Regions from separate parts of the Pedobacter sp. GR22-6 genome, predicted to be linked through region 1. Evidence: riboswitches for the same ligand, from Rfam matches in the RefSeq annotation. Region 1 holds a riboswitch; the other holds the start of a gene.
The links. Region 1 has a riboswitch for S-adenosylmethionine ahead of WAE59_RS18000 (cysteine desulfurase family protein). Riboswitches for the same ligand answer to the same signal wherever they lie in the genome.

Region 1 (6,924 bases):
GAGGGATTTACCCAGCTTGATCCTGGATGCAATGGAGTATTTATAGGCTTCATTGCGACCTACTGCTGCATTTTGCTGCTGCACAGATTCGTTCAGGTAGCTGAATTGCAAGGTAAAGTTGACTGGTAATTTGAAACCTGTACCCAACTTGAGCAAGAGGTTTTGAGTAAGATTTGAATAGGGATTGATCTCCTGTCCGATACTCGCATAGTAGCGGCGCTTGCTTAGCGAGAAGTCTACTGTAGCATCTATAGACAATGCGGGGATGAATTTCTGGAATACGGTATTGCCCCCTATGCTCCGGATGCTTTTGTATAAACTCCGTTGGGTGTAATAGAGTGCATTGTCGAAGAAATTGGTATTAATGAAACCAAAGGGGCTGTAGTTGGCATTACCGGAAATCCGGAAGCTTAGGTAATGCGCAGAGAAAGTATTGTTCTGGTAGGCGATGTTGACATCCTGGGTATTGTAATAATACAACTGTGACAAGCCTGAACTGAGGTTCCTGAGATCGGTCAGCACATAGTTCTGGTAATAGCTGAGGTTATCCGGACTGGTGTTTTGCATTTGGTAGCCAAGGATCAGTTCCTGTCCCTCCCCCAGTCTTGCCTTCAGGTTTAAGCTGGGCTGCAGGTAAAAGTAACTGCTATCCCGGCCATACAGTTCGATATTCCTCAGATTACCACGCAAGGCCAATTGGAGCCTGATGCGCTTGTTGTCGAAAATGTATTTGGCACCCAAATACATTTCTGAATTGTTGACCCGGTTTTGATTGGCATATTCATCGCCCGGTAAGTTTTGGACACCACCGGATAAACTGTAAAGTCTGGTTTCCAGCTTACTGATGGAGCTGAATGCACCGGCATTGAGGTAAAAATAGTGGTTAGTTGATTTTCTGAGTGCCTGGACATCCAGACCAAACTGGTTCAATCGCGTGTCTGCCAATTGCATAAGTGCTTGTGCCCCAAAAAAATCGGGGAGACTACCGTACAGATCAGATTGAGAAGTATAATTCTGCCTGACAGCAGCTGAGTTGTACCTGGCAGAAGCGATCAATGCTGTATTTGCACTGGATTTGAGTACATAACGCAATTCGCTGCGGATGTTTCTATCATCGCCTGACTGCTGCTGCAGGACTTCATTGGCCTGGAGGCCATTGAACATCGATAGATCATTGGAATGATAAACATCAGGCCGGGTAGTATAGGTAAAAGAAGCGAAAAGCCTTGATTTAGCATCCAGCTTTTGGTCGGCACTGAACTCCAGCTGATAATTCTTACTGTTGCTCCGCCTGTTTTGAAGGTCTTCTGTCACTATGGTATCCTGCAGGTAATACCGCTGGAGGAGGTTACGTTCGTCGTAGAGTTTATTTCTTATTCCATAGAGCCCAAGGGTGAGCTTCAGATTTTTGCTCACACGATCGATGGCAGATAGACTGCCAGACAAACTTTTGTTTAGTCGGAAGTAATTGTTATCAAAAGGATTGGTGTCTTCTATTGCATGATTGATGAGCTTGCCAGACTGAGGGGCCGCGCTTTTATTGCTCAGGTTGAGCAGATCGGCCTGGTACTTACCTATGTTGTTGTTATTGAGAAAGGAAAACGCTTTGATCCCTTTGTAGAAGGAAATGAAATTGCCGGACAGATCATTTCTGTCGTTGCTGCCATAACCTGCATCAATACTTCCGGAAATACTCTTTTTGTCTTTAATCTTAAGGTTCAGCACCACTTCTTCTGAGCTGATGACACCATTCAGCAGGTCATCCTCAACATAATTTTCGATGGCCTGTACTTCTTCTACCAGTTGCGGCTTCAGGTTCTGCGTGATGGTTTTGTATCCCTCTCCGGTCATGTCGTCTCCTTCCAGCAGGACCTTAGTGATCCGCTGCTGGTTAAAATAGATCGTACCATCGTTACTTACCTTCATACCTGGCATTTTCTTGATGACACTCTCGATGTTGCGGTCGTCGGCTGTGGTCAACCTGGCCACATTGTATTTGGTGGTATCGTTGGCAGAGCTGACGATGGGCTGCTCGGATCTGATATGAATGGTCTCCAGCTGTATGGCATCATCCTGAAGTTTGAAATCATGCTGCAGAACACCCGTACTGATACTGGTAACATTGAGTTTCAGGGTATCTCTTTTCAGGCCAATATAAGCTGCAATGAGGTACAGGCTTTGCTGATCCCCGAACTCCCCTTCCAGCTGATAACTGCCCTCTTCATTGCCGGATGTAAAGGAAAGCACCTGTCCATCGGTAGTTTTCAACTGAACTGAGGCAGATGGGATCACCTGACCAGAGGCATCCCTGACCTTACCGCTGATTTTGATTTGCTGGCCAAAGGCCAGACCAGTAATACTGAGTAAGCAGAAAAGAAAAAGGGATGATTTCAATTTCGTCTAGTATTTCTCTTGTTTCTCCGGCAATTTGATGGTGGTACTGCTGGTTACACCGTTTCCACTGGTTTCGACCACCCTTGCCAGGGCCTCGTTTTTGCTCAGTCGTTCTTTATAGGCCTTCATAAAAGCACTGTGTGTCGTGGCTTTATCCTTCGCATAGCTTTTTGGCAGCGCCAGGATGGCCGGATCAAATTTAGCTTTCAGGTTGATACCGGTCAGCTTATAGCTGAATACGGAATTGAGGTCGTTGACGGCGACGATAAGACCCGGCAGACCGCAGAATTTCCAGGGACCGTTGGAAATGGCAATGTCATCGGTGAACCAGGCTTCGTAATTCCTGCCCCTGAAGGTGGTAGTTGCCTTGGTACAGTTGTAGTTCAGTATCTTTTTTTGTTCTTTGCTGATCTTCCATTTGAAATTTGACAGCGTATCGCTGATCAGGTAAAACTTAACAGCGATATCATCACCAAGGAGGAGCTTTTTGGTTTTGGTGTCTTTGTAGACAAAGCGCTTTTTTGTGGGGTTGACCACCATTGTTTCCGTAATGCTGTTGTCACCATCGGCGACCTTGGTATTTGCAACCTGCTTCGGCAAATTGAGTTCCAGGGATTGTCCGCCTGAAAAATACACGATGGAGTTGACGATGCGGGGCTGACTGAGCATGCCGTCGTCAATAGTGAGGCTGTAGTTTAGGGTTCCTTTTACTTGCGCCTGCATTGCTGAAGCCTGACAAAATAAGGCGAAAAGGAAAAATAACCGGATAGTGGCGTTAGGTAAAGACATAGGTAGATGTTCGTTTAATTTTGCGGAATGGGCTTTGCAAAAACAAGGCCGTTCTGCGGTGATATTGCAGAACAGGCCTTAATAAATGATGCTAATGCGTAAACCAGCGGATATAATCCGGCGTTACTTCTTCGATTTGAGCCTGGGCCTCGGCAATTGCTTCACGGCAGGTAGGGCCATAAACGACGCGGCTGATCTTTAAAGCCACAGAACCGTCTGAATTTAAAAACACACGTGAGTACACTGCTGTACAGGTAAATTTGCCTTCGGCCTTTGCAGGAACTAAGTTTGCGAAAAGACCGGCGCTGGACAGCGACAGCGCTAAAAATAACATTGCTTTTTTCATGGTTGTAGGGTTGAAAATTAATGGGTTAATTAATGCTTTGTTTCAATTCACAACATAAAATTCAACTTCCTGTTTCTGAAAAGGAGCGGGTTCTGTTAAGCGCCTGAGGATTTTGATTAAGCGCAGGACTTGCGCAGAAATTCGTAGCCTGCTAATGGTTCGCACCAGCTTAGCATATCGTACTCATTTCTTTCAATGCCGTATTCACATACAGTCCGGAAAGCAGGTCTACTGTATATTCCAGCTCTTCTTCGGTGGTATATCTACTAAAAGAAAACCTGATATTTGTCAGCCCGGCCGATACACCTAAAGCAGACAGTACGTGTGAATTGGATTTGGCAGAACAGGCACTGCCGCCTGAAGCATAAATTTCATGTTGGTCTAAAAAGCTGAGGACATCCTGTCCTGAATCAGCCAGCGGGAGTGCCACATTCAAAACGTTGTTGAGGCTCAATTTTTTTCTTGCCGAATTGCCGTTGAACCTGATTCCGGGAATTTTGCTAATGAGGTTATTGATCATTTTTTCTTTAAGTTCAGAAAGGTGTTGTTGATGGTTTGCCTGGTTGGCATAGGACAGGCTGAGTGCTTTGGCCATACCGACAATACCGCTGACATTTTCAGTGCCGCTGCGAAGTCCCCGTTCCTGTGCACCGCCGTGGAGAAAAGGAGTCAGCGCTTTGGGATCTCTGGCATATAGAAAGCCTACACCCTTTGGCCCGTGAAACTTGTGAGCAGAAGCTACTAAAAAATCTGCGGGGAGCGTTTGTGTATCGTATTGATATTGACAGATCGACTGAACAGTATCGCTGTGGAAAATTGCGCCGGCGCTTTTACACAACGCTCCGACTTGTTGGATGTCGATCAGATTACCCAATTCATTGTTGGCATGCATCAGTGACACCAAAGCCTTTTCGTTGGCAGCAAGCAATTGCTCAAGATGAGAAAGCGATAAAGTACCATTGTCATCGTGTTTAAGGAAAACAACCCGGATCTCCCCTCTTTGCTCCAGATACTTTAGCGTATTGAGTACAGCGTGGTGTTCAAATTTCGAACTGATCACGAGTTTAATTCCTTTTGAACGAACGGTGGAAATGATTGCTGTATTGTCGGCTTCAGTACCGCCAGAGGTGAACACTATATTTTCCGGTGCAGCATTCAGCAAATCTGCGATGGTCCGGCGCGATGCCTCTATTGCCGTTCTGGCTGCCCGGCCTGCAGCATGCGAAGATGAGGGATTACCATAAGATTCAAACAAATAAGGTTCCATTTCCTGGAATACTGTACTGTCTAGTTGAGTGGTAGCGGCATTGTCTAAGTAAATTTTCATATTCTAAATTTTTGTTACTTACACATCCAGCCTGCTGAAGGAATGAATCTTATCTTACCGCATTGCGGAAGGAGTTAGCACCTTGTAAATACAGGTTGCTAAGACGTCACAGGGCCTTTCCCTCAGTCTTTCTGGATAAGTAAATAGGTGAATGAACGATAATCATCATTGCATATGATGATGCAAATATAATAATAACTACCAATTTAGTATATATTATTTTATAATTAATTACCTCAAGCGTACAACACCAACTTAAAAGCTAAAAAAATAGATATAAAAGCAGCAATAGACTGAAACAAAGAGTAACCTGGAATCTGAATAAAGACTACCATTTTAATAGTATTTACTTATATTTGATCACAAACCCTGGACATTTAACAGGTTTAAACATCACTAACCCCATTGAAAATGATAGAAAATTTCAACTATTTGGCATTTGCCATTCCTGCGTTTTTTGTCTTTCTGTTTTTAGAATACAGGATAGCCTTAAAGCTGAAAAAGCAACATCTGTTCAAGTATGAAAGTTCTATATCTAACCTCAGCATTGGCATTGCGGAGCGCATGCTTAACCTTTTTATCACTGCAAGCTGCTACAGTCTTTTTGTATGGGTCTATGAGCATTACGCCCTATTCAAGATACCCAATACCTGGTGGGTATGGGTATTGTTGATCCTGGTCACGGATCTGGTTTGGTACTGGTACCACCGGCTAGGGCATGAAGTCAATATCTTATGGGCCGCACATATCGTTCACCACCAAAGTGAAGAATTTAATTTTACCGTTTCGGCAAGGATCACCGTTTTCCAGGCTTTGATCAGAAATATTTTCTGGTGTCTGATCCCGCTGATGGGCTTTCATCCTGTAATGGTGATGAGCATACTGGTCGTACATGGCGCATATTCTTTCTTTACCCATACACAATTGATCAAAAACATGGGTTGGCTGGAATACATCCTGGTGAGCCCCTCGATTCATGGCATTCACCATGCCAGTGATGAAAAATATCTGGACAAGAACTACGGAGATGTATTTGTGTTTTGGGACAAGCTTTTCGGGACTTTTCAAAAGGAAGAAGAAGCACCAAAATATGGCCTGACACATCCAGTAAACAGCTATAGTTTTTTATGGCAGCACTTTCATTATTACCTGGAAATTATTGCGGCCTGTAAAAAAGAACAAGGCCTGCTGGCAAAACTCAGGGTAGTATTTGGACATCCGGCCACTATGGACCAGGACATCCGGCCTTCTCTGGAAAAGAGATTCCTTCAGCGACGGGCCTCGCCTGCATACCGTTTCAAATTTAAAGCCTACCTGAATGCACAGATCCTGATCAGCGTACTCCTGCTGTTTTTCTTTACTGGAACCTATGCATTCTTGCAGGTGCCTGATAAATGTTTTGTGGTAGGATTTATTCTGCTCACACTGATCAATTGCGGGGCATTGATGGAACAGCGGAAATGGATTTATTATATCGAATATGGTCGACTGCTGATTTTGTTTTCCTATATGTTCTGGAAAGCTGGACATATTGAACTCGTTATCCTATGGATGATCCTGATGTACCTGCTTGAACAGGTTTTCCGGTTGCGGGCCCTATACCTTCAGTATGTACTGCGATACGACAGGCTATAAAAACCAAAGCCCCAACAGCGATCAGTCCGATCATGTTGAGGCCAATGGTAATCTAACCAAATTGTCTTTATTACTTTTCTTCGTTTTTGATGCTGTCTAATATGGGCTTCGCGAGGCTACTTAAGGTTTTTTGTTCGGGCTTGTTCAGTTCCAGGACCACAATTTCATTTTTCCCTCTCTTCAGCCATTCTGCAGGCAGGTAAAGCGTTTGCTGCGGGCCAATCTCCCAGTACCTGCCGAGGTTCTTTCCATTGACCCAGACCATCCCCTTGCCCCATTTGCGCATGTCGAGATAGGTATCTGCAACCTGATTCAGGTTAAAGTTCCCTTTTTTTAGTACAGGGGTACCATCGGCCTGAGCGGCAGATTTAAATTTCAGGCTTTGCACTTCAGTAAAAGGAAATTTAAACATGTCCCAATTCTGAATTTCAGT
Region 2 (6,924 bases), on a different contig from region 1:
TTTTGTACTGATCTTGCGGGCAGTCGGTACCAGTTTGATTTTAAAGTTCTTTTCCCTTGCGTAGCGGATGTCATTCTCAGATAAATTTTGAATACCTACGTTCAGGATTTTATCCGGGCTGATAAATAGTCCGTAGGCATGTGCAGTAGCAATAGCCAGTTTAAATTTCGGATCATATCCTCCCACATCAAGAATTGGGTTGGTTTCGGCAAAACCGAGGTCTTGTGCTTGCTTCAGCGCAACACCATATTCCAGGTTTTCGTTGAAAATCTTAGAAAGGATGTAATTTGAAGAGCCGTTAAAAATACCACTGATTCCGTGCAGCAACTCGTTGTCGTAATACTCTTCCAGGTTACGGATGATTGGAATACTTCCGCAAACCGCACCTTCATACAATAGTGATGTGCCATTTTTTTCCTGCAGCTCTACCAGTTCGGCAAGGTGTGAGGCAATCATTTTTTTATTGGCAGAAACTACATTTTTGCCATTGCTGAGTGCTCTTTTAGTAATGTTAAAGGCGATATCAGCATCATCTATTAGTTCTACTATGGTATTGATCTCCGGATTGTTTAAAATCTCATCATGGTCGGTAGTAAAGAGCTGTGCATCCAGACTACGTTTCTTTTCCGGGTTTTTAATAGCTATTTTAACGATTTCAAGGTTCAGGTCTTGTCCGCGAATGATGTCATGCAGGCCTTGCCCGACTACACCAAAACCAAATAAACCGATCTTAAGTTTCTTACTCATCTTAAAAATTATGCTGTTTTATGTAATTTGATTATCTTTTTGTTGCTGCTTTCCTTGAGGAAAGTGCCAATGATGTTGGTTAATGTGTCCGTTTCTATCAGAAAGCCATCATGACCATATGCAGACTTGATGCTTTTAAAGGAAGCATCAGGTATGTTTTTTGCCAGGAACTCCTGTTCCGACAGTGGAAAAAGCACGTCGTTTTCTACACCAATCACTAAGGTCGTGGCTTTAATAGCACCAAGGGCATCTGTGATACTCCCTCTGTTCCTGCCGACATTGTGGCTGTCCATGGCCTTGGTCAGGTAATAGTAACTATAGGCATTGAACCGCTTACAAAGCTTTTCGCCCTGATAGTTCTGGTAGGAAGAAGCCCGGAATCCCCCTGTTTTATCGTTGACACTTTCCAATTGTGTGGCTACATAGGCATCATACGTTCTGTATGAAAGTAATGCGATGCTTCTGGCTACCTTTAATCCTTTGGTACCACCATCACGCTGCTGCGCATAGAACGTACGATCGGCAGTAATGGCCAGTCGCTGACTTTCATTAAATGCAATTCCCCACGGAGAATGTACTGCATTAGTTGCCACCAGGATCAGGTGCTCAATAATTTTAGGATCAATGATCGCCCATTCTACAGCTTGCTGACCCCCAAGTGACCCACCTATGAGTACTTTGATCTGCTCAATTCCCAGATGAGCTGCAAGCAAGCGGTGCGCCTGAACCAGGTCCCTAATCGTAAATTCAGGAAAAGCCAGGTAATACGGTTGCCCTGTAGTAGGATTTTGGCTGAGTGGGTTGGTACTTCCATAATGAGAACCCACAACATTCGCGCAAATGATAAAATGCTCTTCAGGATTAAACAACGCATTGTGGCCAAACAATCCTTTCCACCAGTCCAGCACGTCAGCATTTGCTGTCAAGGCATGACATGCCCAGATGACGTTATCTTTCTTAGCATTAAGCTTGCCATAAGTTTGATAGGCAAGCTCCACTTTGCGGAGCTTTTTGCCACTTTCCAGTTTGAAGAGTTTAGTATGTGTGTATGTTGTGTGCGTACTCATTAGTGATGTGGTAGCTTAATCAGCTGTTATTTTTTATTTATAGTGTTAAAAGCCTGCTCGAGATCGGCTTTGATGTCATCAATGTGTTCTATCCCGACAGAAATGCGCAACAGGTTTGGTGATACCCCGGCGGCGCTTTGTTCTGCTTCGCTGAGTTGCTGATGGGTAGTAGCAGAAGGTTGGATGATTAATGTTTTCGCGTCGCCTACATTGGCCAGGTGACTGATGAGTTTCAGGTTGTCGACCAATGCAGTAGCTTGTTCTTTGTCACCATGCAATTCAAACGAAAGCACTGCACCAAAACCATTTTGGAGGTATTTTTTAGCATTGGCATGATAAGGACTGCTTTCCAGTCCGGGATAATTCACTTTTTTCACTGCTTCGTGGTTTTCCAGCCAGGTGGCGAGGGCAAGTGCATTATCTACATGTCTTTGCACACGTAAGGATAAAGTTTCTAATCCCTGGATCAACAGAAACGAATTGAAAGGGGAGATGGCAGGGCCAAAATCCCTTAGGCCCTCTACGCGTGCGCGGATGATGAACTGAATGTTTCCAAAAGGACCATTCGCTCCAAATACATCATTGAATACAAGACCGTGGTAACCTTCAGAGGGCTCCGTAAATTGTGGAAATTTCCCATTTCCCCAGTTGTAATTTCCGCCGTCTACAATTACTCCACCGATACTGGTTCCGTGTCCGCCAATCCATTTGGTGGCCGACTGTACGACAACATGTGCGCCGTGCTCGATTGGCTTGAACAAGTATCCGGCAGCTCCAAAGGTATTGTCTACAATTAAAGGAAGATCGTGTCTGTTTGCAATGGCGGAAATTTTTTCAAAATCAGCAATGCTGAAGGCCGGATTACCGATGGTTTCTAAATAAATCGCTTTGGTATTGTGATCAATTTTGGCTTCAAAATCATTGGTGTCATCGCCATTGGCAAACTTAACTTCTATGCCCAGACGTTTGAAGGCCACTTTGAATTGATTGTAGGAACCGCCATAAAGGTGGGTGGAGGAAACGAAATTGTCGCCGGCCTGTAAGATATTATTTAAGGCAATGAATTGAGCAGCCTGGCCTGAGCCTACTGCCAGCGCAGCTACTCCACCTTCAAGTGCGGCTACGCGTTTTTCGAAGACATCCGTGGTCGGGTTCATGATCCTGGTATAGATGTTCCCGAATTCCTTTAACGCGAACAGGTTTGCACCATGCTCAGAGTTTTTGAAGCCGTAAGATGTAGTTTGGTAAATAGGAACTGCTCTGGATCCGGTTGTTGGATCAATTTCCTGGCCTGCGTGTATTTGGAGTGTCTCGAATTTATAATTTGCTGACATAAAATTTAAAGTTAGTAGAGGTTTGATACTTAGAATCAGCTAATACACAATGGTATATAGCGGTTTAGCGTATCCCGATGGTTCGGGACCTTCCAGGTCATTGATATCTAATGTAAAAGGAAGATTTTTAGATTTACCGCATGCAACAGCACATACAGTTATTCTGCCTAAGCGAACAGTAAAAATCAGAGAGATGCAGAATTCTTTGTAATGTTTTCATTTGTTTCAATTTATCTTTCCAAAAGACACCATGTCTACTGGTCAGGAATTGGCACCTTCTCCATTCGGGAGGGTTGCCAGTGGGTCAATGAGCCTGTCTCTCGCCACTTCTTTATAAATCAAACCTGTATAAGAGGGTTGACTTTGTTTAGCCTATTGCTAAAACATGATGCAAATGTATAGCTACGCATCAAAATTACCAAAATATTATTCTGATAAAATCTTAAAGTTCTGTTTTACAGTATTATAATTTTGATTTTAAGCCTTTTTAAAATAGTTTATAATTCAGTTATTGGCTCAAAGCCTGATCGATATCTGCAATCAGGTCATCTATGTGCTCCAGACCCACCGAGATCCGAATTAAATTTTGCGGCGTTTTAGTGTCGGGCCCTTCCACTGAGGCGCGGTGCTCAATTAAGCTTTCTACACCACCCAAGCTGGTCGCCTGAGCAAAAAGCTTAACTTTATTCACTACTTTCCTGGCTTCGTCTGCGCCACCTTTAACGAGTATAGACAGCATTCCTCCAAATCCGGACATCTGTTTAGAGGCAATTTCATGTTGCGGATGGCTGCTTAGCCCGGGATAAAATACTTGCGTTATCGCTGGGTGCTTTTCCAGGTGAAGCGCTAATGCCATACCGTTTAGGCAATGCCCCTGCATCCTGTAGTTTAGGGTTTTGATGCTTCTCAGTAGCAGAAAGCAATCGAAAGGTGAGGGTACTGCACCACCCACCTGTTGTATATTTCTGATTTTTTCCCAAAGCTCCGTCTTTTCAGCACTGATCAGCACTCCACCTAATACATCACTATGCCCACCGATGTATTTTGTAGAAGAATGCATCACGATATCTGCACCCAGGGCTATCGGGCTTTGAAGGCAGGGCGAGGCAAATGTACTGTCGCAGGCAAGGGTCAGTCCATGTGACTTTGCCACCTTCGCCACTGCAGCAATATCAGTGATCTTAAGGAGTGGATTGGACGGTGTTTCTATCCAGATCAACACCGTATTCGGTCTGATAAAAGCCAGAATGTTCTCGGGAATCGTAAGGTCTATGAAGTCTATTTCCAGCGTTTCTGAAAATATGTTCTGCAATTGCTTTTTGAATCCCCAATACATGTCATCAGGAGCAATGATGTGGCTTCCTGGCTTCAATGCCTGGAATAAGGCCATCCCCGCTGTATTGCCGGAAGAGAATGCGCAGGCTTCAAAACCATTTTCCAGTTCAGCGAGTACCTTTTCCAGTGAGGAACGATTGGGGTTACTGACCCTGCTGTACATGTGTCCGCCAGAATAGCCACCGTCCGCATCCCGTAAAAATGTCGTAGATAGATGTATGGGCGATGTCACATCATTCGTAGCTGTTTCAGATAAATTTCCTGCATGGATAGCGATTGTTTCCGGCTTCATTATTACGGGTTTAAATGTAAAATTTAGGGGCTAGTGCGACAAAGTTAAAAGTATAAAGGAAATCTGTGATGGTTTTGGCAAGATTTATGTAATTGAAATCACAAATAAAGAATTGATATGAAAAGAATATTCCTGATAGCAGCCATTTTATGCAGTTCATTGATGGTTTTGCAAAGTTGTTCTCCGAAAGCTGGTACTACTGTGGCTTTAAAGAGGGGAAATGTGACTGGTAACTGGGTGTTGAATGACATTACTTTTGAAGGTTTGCCTCAGTCGGCTGTAAAATCTTTGTTTGATGATGGGCCGTATACCTGCTTCGTAGGTAGTACCTGGAACCTCACCAATAGCGGTAATGGTAGTTATACCTTGGCCGGAGGTGCATCATGTGCCGCAAAAACGCAGACTATTTTCTGGTCTGCCAGTCCAGCTGATCAGACTTTTCAATTTAAAAAGATCTTTGAAGGGGACAAAGCAAAAAATGTAACCTCGGGTTACCGATTGGTATTGTCTTCAACAGATGGCAATAACATGGTCATTAAATCCCCGGTGGAATATGGAAGTAATCCTGCTTACATCGTGCTGAATTTCACGAAAGCAGCAAAATAATTTGGTTTAGTTTGGTTAGAAAAAAGGGGCTCAAGGATTTGAGTCCCTTTTTTATTGATGCCAAATAATTGTTTATCTTAGTACAAAAAAACAATACATTATGAAAAGACTATTCATCCTCACACTGGTTGCAGGTATATTCGCTGCATCTACCGTAAATGCACAGGAAGATAAGAGTAAGAGACCCAGTCCACCAGCGGTGGCGAAAGAAACCATTAAATCAGGAGCCACGTTGACCATTGATTACAGTCAGCCTTCACTGAAAGGAAGGAAAATAGGTACAGAGCTTGCTCCTTACGGCAAAGTATGGCGTACCGGCGCGAATGAAGCAACGACTTTTAAAGTCGACAAAGCGGTAAAGGTGGAGGGTAAACCACTTCCGGCCGGAACATATTCTTTGCATTCCATCCCAACGGAAAAAGAATGGACGATCATATTTAACAAAACAGCAGATCAATGGGGTTCTTACAAATACACCGAAGCAGACGATGCCCTGCGTGTTGTCGTAAAACCAGGAAAAGCCCCGGCAACAACTGAAAAAATGACATTCACCATCGATAAATCCGGAAAAGTAACCCTGCTTTGGGGAGATATCGCTGTGCCTTTCACAGTAAAGTAAATTCAAGGAAATTAAGGGAGCCTGTTGCATTTGCAACAGGCTTTTTTTTGTGCTTTTTATCAGGAGAAATGGTCTTTGACAGAAGGCTGACAGGTAAAAAGGCTTGAAAACCCTGTTTCTGTCGATTTTAATCTTACTTTTGTTCATTATACTCTATAGATGGATACTACTTCAAAACTAGCGTTAATTATAAATGATCCGGATCTACCTCAGACACACCGTGATATAGCGCAAAAAGTACAAAACCAGCAGCGGATCACATTTGAAGAAGGTGTATACCTTTACGAAAAAGGAGAACTGGCCTATCTTGGTGTTCTGGCAAATTACATCCGGGAAAGAAGGCATGGTGACAATACCTATTTTAACCGCAACTTTCATCTGGAACCCACAAATCTTTGTGTATATGATTGTAAATTCTGTTCGTACTCCCGCCTGATCAAGCAAAAGGCAGAGGGATGGGAGCTGACGATGGAGGAGATGCTGGACATCGTTAAAAAATATGACAATGAGCCGGTTACAGAAGTGCATATCGTAGGTGGTGTATTGCCTCAGTACGACCTTTCTTTTTATGCGGCGTTATTTTCTGCGATCAAAAAACACAGGCCTGAACTTCATGTAAAAGCCCTTACGCCTGTAGAATATCACTATATTTTCAAGAAGGCGAAAATAGATTATGCGGCAGGAATGAAGCTCATGAAGGAAGCAGGACTCGAGTCGATGCCTGGAGGAGGAGCAGAGATTTTCCATCCTGAAGTCCGCGAGGTCATAGCCAAAGATAAATGTACCGCTGAGCAATGGCTGGCAATCCATGAGGAATGGCATAAACTGGGTATGCGCTCTAACGCTACTATGCTCTATGGCCATATTGAGAAATTCGAACACCGCGTAGATCACATGGAACAATTGCGTCAGTTGCAAGACCGT

Region 2: it holds a riboswitch for S-adenosylmethionine, as region 1 does, so the genes downstream of both, WAE59_RS05120 (O-acetylhomoserine aminocarboxypropyltransferase/cysteine synthase family protein) here and WAE59_RS18000 (cysteine desulfurase family protein) in region 1, are expected to answer to the same signal.

The regions. Positions count from the first base shown of each region.
Region 1 covers NZ_JBBEUC010000003.1:966,781-973,704, reverse strand. The annotation lists gene WAE59_RS18015 (TonB-dependent receptor) at 1-2,394, opposite strand, end outside; gene WAE59_RS18010 (GLPGLI family protein) at 2,401-3,183, opposite strand; gene WAE59_RS18005 (hypothetical protein) at 3,275-3,529, opposite strand; gene WAE59_RS18000 (cysteine desulfurase family protein) at 3,699-4,856, opposite strand; SAM riboswitch class I at 4,903-4,998, opposite strand; gene WAE59_RS17995 (sterol desaturase family protein) at 5,268-6,491, shown strand; gene WAE59_RS17990 (glycoside hydrolase family 35 protein) at 6,562-6,924, opposite strand, start outside.
Region 2 covers NZ_JBBEUC010000001.1:1,100,933-1,107,856, forward strand. The annotation lists gene WAE59_RS05110 (homoserine dehydrogenase) at 1-747, opposite strand, end outside; gene WAE59_RS05115 (homoserine O-acetyltransferase family protein) at 756-1,814, opposite strand; gene WAE59_RS05120 (O-acetylhomoserine aminocarboxypropyltransferase/cysteine synthase family protein) at 1,841-3,148, opposite strand; SAM riboswitch class I at 3,376-3,488, opposite strand; gene WAE59_RS05125 (trans-sulfuration enzyme family protein) at 3,657-4,775, opposite strand; gene WAE59_RS05130 (hypothetical protein) at 4,893-5,381, shown strand; gene WAE59_RS05135 (DUF2911 domain-containing protein) at 5,482-6,000, shown strand; gene mqnE (aminofutalosine synthase MqnE) at 6,160-6,924, shown strand, end outside.